DNA from 2 places in the Solibacillus sp. FSL W7-1464 genome. Region 1 is predicted to be linked to the other one. Evidence: a T-box and tRNA genes for the amino acid it is inferred to sense, from the RefSeq annotation. Region 1 holds a T-box; the other holds one or more tRNA genes.
What was found. A T-box is a leader RNA that pairs with one kind of tRNA and senses whether it is charged. The one in region 1 lies ahead of argS (arginine--tRNA ligase), so its partner is inferred to be a tRNA-Arg.
Positions count from the first base shown of each region.

Region 2: it has a tRNA-Arg gene. The T-box ahead of argS (arginine--tRNA ligase) is inferred to sense a tRNA for this amino acid. The anticodon was not compared.

Region 1 covers NZ_JBBORC010000001.1:1,444,703-1,448,132, reverse strand. The annotation lists gene MKZ25_RS06915 (alpha/beta fold hydrolase) at 1-74, opposite strand, end outside; gene argS (arginine--tRNA ligase) at 199-1,878, opposite strand; T-box leader at 1,918-2,137, opposite strand; gene yidC (membrane protein insertase YidC) at 2,737-3,430, opposite strand, start outside.
Region 2 covers NZ_JBBORC010000001.1:3,207,605-3,211,034, forward strand. The annotation lists gene MKZ25_RS15980 (basic amino acid ABC transporter substrate-binding protein) at 1-402, opposite strand, end outside; tRNA gene MKZ25_RS15985 (tRNA-Arg) at 1,143-1,214, opposite strand; gene clpP (ATP-dependent Clp endopeptidase proteolytic subunit ClpP) at 1,402-1,992, shown strand; gene MKZ25_RS15995 (HPr family phosphocarrier protein) at 2,272-2,529, opposite strand; gene whiA (DNA-binding protein WhiA) at 2,683-3,430, opposite strand, start outside.

The DNA.
Region 1 (3,430 bases):
AGCGGTTTCCCCTCGCCTTTTGTAAAAACTTCGAATATTCCTCGCGTTGTTTCAATCAGCTGCTGCTCCCACATAGTACCACTCCTTATTTTTCCAATATTCTAATAAATTTTCGCATAGTTAATGAGTGGATACAATGAGTATTTATATCTTTAGAGAATTTTAAAAGCATTCAAATCACCACTAAGTTCGTTATAATTACATACTTTCAGGAGATTGGATTCCTAGCAAATTCAAACCATCCTTTAATACAGTTGCCACTGCAAAACATAGCTGTAAACGGCTTTCCCGCTGCTCATCTTCCACTAAAATTTTTGTATTTGCATAATATTTGTTGAACATCCGTGCTAATTGCAATACATATTTCGCAATTAATGACGGATCCACTTGTTCAAAACTATCTATGATCACTTGTGGATATTGTTGCAACAGCTGAATTACCGCCCAAGCCGATTCTTCTAATTCTTTTACGGGTATTTCCTTGTTAGCTTTAAATTTTGCCTTTTGTAAAATTGAATGTATACGGGCATGAGTGTATTGTACATATGGTCCTGTTTCACCTTCGAAATTTAACATTTGAGGTAATGAAAATTCAATATCGTTTAATCGGAAGTTTTTTAAGTCATTAAATATAACCGCGCCAATTCCTACTTGCTCAGCAACAGTTTGTTTATTATTTAACGTTGGATTTTTCTCCTCTATATTTCTGGTTGCCGTTTCTACTGCTTCTATTAATACGTCCTTCAATAAAATGACTCTACCTTTACGAGTCGACATCTTTTTCCCGTCTTTCAGCATCATTCCAAATGGTACATGCTTCAGATTTTCCGCCCAGGGATACCCCATTTTCGAAACTACTTGAAACACTTGTTTAAAATGCAGTGTTTGCTCATTACCTACTACATAGAAAACTTTGGAAGGTTCATAATGCACCTTTCTATAAAATGCTGCGGCTAAATCACGGGTTGCATATAATGTTGCACCGTCCTGTTTTGTTATTAAACAAGGTGGCATGTCTTCAAGCTCAACAACATTTGCACCATCCGACTCTGTAAGTAATTGCTTCTTATTTAATTCATGAACAACAGACTGCATTTTGTCATTATAAAAAGCTTCCCCCTCATACGAATCAAACTCAATATGGAGCTGATCATAAATCTGCTTAAATTCTTGTAAGGAGGCACTTTTAAACCAGGTCCATAATTCCATTGATTGTGGGTCCTTATCTTCGAGCGCTTTAAAAGCTGATCTCGCTTCCTCATTTAGTGTTTCATCTGTTTCTGCTTCATCATGGAACTTCACGTATAGCTTTAAAAGTTCTTCAATAGGTGCTTGTTCAACACGTTCTTTATCTCCCCACAATCGGAATGCGACAATCAATTTTCCAAATTGGGTGCCCCAGTCGCCAAGATGATTTACCCGAACGACACTGTATCCGTTTTTTTCTGCAATATTTGCAAGGGCATTGCCAATAACAGTAGAACGTAGATGTCCCATGGAGAATGGCTTTGCAATATTCGGTGATGAAAAATCGATTACTATGTTCTTATGCTGTGCTTCTTGTTGACCGTACGTTTCTGGAGCTTTCATAATTTGAGTAATGACTTCTCTCGTCACTTGTAGTTTATTTAAAAATAAATTTATATAGCCTCCAATAACTTGTACTTCCTGAACGAGCCCACTTTTAATATTGTTGCTTATTTCCTGAGCGATCACGTTTGGGGCTTTCTTTAAAGTTTTAGCAAACGTAAAGCATGGAAAAGCTACATCCCCTAAAGCCTCATATTTCGGCTTTTCCAGTAGTCGTTCAATTTCATCATTAGTTATTATTTTTTGCGGCAAAGCCTCATGAATAATTGATGCAATACTTTTATACATGTTTTCCCCTCCCAAAATAAAAAAGCCCCCGTCTCAAATAATAGAGACGAGAGCTTTGAATTCCCGTGGTACCACTCTAGTTGCCACAAATCGTGACCACTTTCCATTAGTAACGAGGTGACTCCCCGGCAGATCCTACTCATGTTCAGACCGCTTCTCCAAAGTGCGCTTCATTTACATATTTTGCACCAGGCTCACACCAATCCCCAGCTCGCTTTCCAAAACATCTGTAAATTACTGTCTTCTTCATCGAATTTAAATTTACTGAATTATATCTATTAAAGTTGATTATTGTCAAATCTTTTTTCGATTATTAGATAATTTGAGGTGGTTATTAGACAATCGACTTTATTTTAGGAAACCATCGGAAATAAATGCTGGCCCCTCAAGTTTTCCTATATTAAAGGAAGGATCCGAAACCTCATGTCACCTTTATTAGAACAAACAATATGTTTATTAGAAAATGCTTGCGACATATTAGAACAACTTGATGCTTTATTAGAAAATCTCGACCATTTTATCTGAACAACTGGCAAATAGATTAAAAGATAAGGATTTTATTAGTACTTTTAAAATATATTAGAACAATTCGTCAGTTTATTAGAAAATGCTTGTGACATATTAGAACAACCGGATGCTTTATTAGAAAATCTCGACTACTTATTTGAACAAATGGCAAATATATTAGAAGATCAGCATTTTATTAGAACTTTTTAAAATATATTAGAACAATCCGCCAGTTTATTAGAAAATTGCACCACAACAGCACACTGAGCAAAAAACCATAAAAAAAACTACTGGAACCATCGTCTCAGTAGTTTTAGTTCAGTAAGCCTTTAGCAGCGGCATAACTTATATTTATTCATTTCCCTTAGTTTCAGGGATGTGAGAAAAAAATTTGCGTCCAATAAAAGTTTGGACAATTAAGAATAACCCTCCGACTGCCCAGTACAGCGGGAGTGCAGCCATCGAAGACAATGAAATAATGACAATCATGATCGGTGATACATAAATCATCAGTTTCATTTGATTCTTCTGAGCTTCTGGTACGGTTTGAAGCGATACTTTTGCTTGTACAAAATAAACGACACCTGCGATTGCAGTCATCCAAATATCTGTAGAGCCGAGGTCAAACCATAGGAATGAATGTGTTTTGATTTCAGCCGAATATAAAATCGCATAGTATAAGCCCATAATAATCGGCATTTGTATTAGCGCTGGCAGGCAGCCCATATTTAGCGGATTAATATTATGTTCTTTGTAGAGCGACATCATTTCCTGCTGAACCGTCGTTCTTTCTTCCGGAGTTTTTGCTGCTTTTAAACGTTTCTGGATATCCTCCATTTGCGGTCGGACAAGATCCATCTTCACTTTCATTGTAGCTTGACTGCGGTAAGTTTTAAGCATAAACGGCATTAGTACGAGACGAATAATTAAAATAATAGCAATAATAGCCAGACCATAGCTGCCGTTAAATAATTCACCAAATGTGTTTAACGTCCAATCCATCGGACGTACAAATGTTGAATAGAAGAAGCCTTCTTTGTTTTCA
Region 2 (3,430 bases), 1.8 Mb from region 1:
TGTCGAACCTTCTTTTGTCACGATCAATAAAGTCGCTTCATAGTAAGGATCTGTAAAGTCATATGATTCTTTACGCTCATCTGTAATTGTAATAGCCGCTGCACCCATATCCACTTCACCAGTTGTTACTTGGCTCATCATTGAATCCCAGCCTACATTCTTTACTTCTGTTTCAATCCCCATTTCTTCGCCGATCGCTGCTAAAATCTCTGAATCCAACCCGACAACATTACCTTTATCATCTAAGTATTCGAATGGTGCATATGTAGCTTCCGTACCTGCAACAATTTTCTTATATTCTTTATCACCTGTTGATGAAGATTCGTCCGCTCCACACGCTGTTAAAATCATAGAAGCTGCTGCTAAAGGTGCTGCCCATTTAAATAGTTTTCTAGTACTCATTATGAATATCCTCCTGGATGTAGTAGTTTTTTTATTAATAACATGTTCAATTATATTAATTCCACAATTAATATACAACATTTAATTTTTAAAAAATTGATTATTATTGCAGTATGATGAATTAATATAACAAAATTAACGGTATATTTGCATATAATTTAATATTTATTCACTTAATTGTTATTTCATTTTTGTATCCCCCTCTTAAAAAGGCGCCCATTCCATTACATATATTCCCTGTTTTTTATAATATATGTTAATTAACTAAAGAATTTTTACTAAAAAAAAAAGACTGCACAAGAGGAACTCCCTCTCATACAGCCTTGGAAATATTATTTAGTCAGAGAACGAATGAAGGATAAAAAGAACCGGTACAGTGATTCCTTCTATCCTACTAAAACTTCATTCTCTACTGCAAAAAAACCTCAGATGATTTTTTGCAATTGATATTGAAACGTATATTAAAACAGTAAAATGGTGCCCTCTAGAGGACATGATAATATAGTATACCTAGCTACTATTGTGAAAACACAACATTTAATAATGTACTAATTTTCATCATATATTACAAGTAGGAAATGTGCTTTTTTATAAACAAATTTAATTTTTTAATTGAAGAGCGTTTAAATTAGATTGGATTCGGAAACTTATAGTGTAGCGTCAAAAATAAACTGTAGAAAAATGGAAGAGAAAGATTATTTTAACTTCATGTTGACCAATAATAATCTTTAAAAAGAAAGCGCCCTCGGAGGGAATCGAACCCCCAGCCTCAGAACCGGAATCTGAAGTGTTATCCATTACACCACGAGGACATATAAATAAGTATATGAGCAACTTTTTTCATTATACAGATGGAACCCCTTATTTTCAACTGTAAAAATCAGAGTTTATATTTGACCATAACTGACTAATACGTGTATGATAGGTTTACAGCTGAAATATTTGTCAATTTCAGCAAAAGTTATCGAATATAAGCTTTAACAAAGGGAGGATTTTTCAATGAACTTAATTCCTACAGTTATTGAACAAACAAACCGCGGCGAACGTGCATATGACATTTATTCACGTTTACTTAAAGACCGCATCATTTTATTAGGTAGTGGGATTGACGATAATGTTGCGAACTCAATCGTAGCACAGCTATTATTTTTAGAAGCTGAAGATCCAGATAAAGATATCTACCTATACATTAACTCACCAGGCGGCTCTATCACTTCAGGTATGGCAATCTACGATACGATGAACTTCATCAAACCTGATGTATCAACTATCTGTATCGGTATGGCTGCTTCAATGGGTGCATTCCTGCTTTCTGCTGGTGCAAAAGGCAAGCGTGTTGCATTACCAAACGCAGAAGTGATGATCCACCAACCACTTGGCGGAGCACAAGGTCAGGCAACAGAAATCGAAATCGCTGCAAAACGTATTTTACACTTACGTGAAAAATTAAACCGCATCATGGCAGAAAACAGTGGCCAAGATTACGAAACGTTAGCACGCGACACAGATCGTGACAACTTCATGTCTGCACAGCAAGCATTAGAGTACGGTCTTATCGATAAAATTTATGAGCGTAACCAATTAAAATAATCGATCCATCCAAGCATACAAGATTCGTCTTGTATGCTTTTTTGTGTTCAAAAAATAAGCACAGCCGTTCATATACTGAACAGCTGTGCTTTTGTCTTGCAAATAAAATTCATTATCGCGTTATATTTATTGCTTAAATAATATGTTTGTCCACGTCCAGAATAAAGCACCAACTCCTTGCACCCTTTCGGTCCCTCATGCAAAAGTGGTGGAGCGTTTACTTTTGCATCGGGCCCTCCAATGGTTTGAGGAGTTGAACGGGCGCTTTATCCTTTTGCTTTAATCCGCTTTTTCAATTAGAAGTTGTAGTGCGTTGATTGCTTTTTCTTCGTCATGGCCGTCTGCCCATAATGTGACAACCGTGCCTTTTGCAACGGCAAGGCTCATAATGCCCATGATCGACTTTGCATTCACTTTTTTCGTATCTTTTTGTAAATAGACATCTGCTTTATAACGATTCGCCTCTTGGACGAACAAAGCTGCCTGTCTTGCTTGTAAGCCCGATTTTAATTTAACTTCTACTTGTTTTTCAATCATGTTGAAATACTCCCTTTCACAACCGTTCATCGCTTCTAAGTTCATCTTATCGAAATTATCCGAAAAGAACAACAATTGGAAACATCTTTTATGAAATCGTTACCAATTTTCTCTATTACACTACGGAATACTTACCCTTATGCTTAAGTGGCTTTAAATATTCTCTCCACGGCGAAGCGCATCCGCGATTTCATCGATTTTGCGCAAACGGTGATTGACGCCTGATTTGCTGACAACGCCAGTCGAAACCATTTCGCCAAGCTCTTTTAACGTCACATCCTGATATTCCACACGGAGACGTGCAATTTCCCGCAGTTTTTCCGGCAGCTGATCAAGGCCCATTGCATTATCGATATAGCGGATATTTTCCACTTGCCTCAATGCAGCGCCAATTGTTTTATTTAAGTTGGCTGTTTCACAGTTTACGATACGATTTACACTGTTGCGCATATCTCTTATAATCCGTACATCCTCAAACTTCAGCATTGCCTGCACGGCACCGACTAAATTCATAAAATCCGAAATTTTTTCGGCTTCTTTTAAATATGTGACAAAGCCTTTTTTACGTTCGATTGTTTTCGCATTTAGATCGTAGCGGTTCATCAGCTCTGCCAACGCTTCCCCGTGCTCCTTATATAAAGAATAAATTTCCAAATGGTAAGAAGAGGTTTCCGGATTATTCACCGAGCCTCCCGCCAAAAAGGCACCACGTAAATAGGCACGGCGTTCATTTTCTTTCGGTATGATTGATTTGGCGATTGTATGATTAAACTCGAAGGAATTAGAGACAATTTCTAAATCCGCAAGAATTTCCCGCGCGCCTTCCCGGACACGGCATATATATACATTATTCTTTTTAAGACGCATCTTTTTCCGAACGAGCAGCTCGACATTATATGGA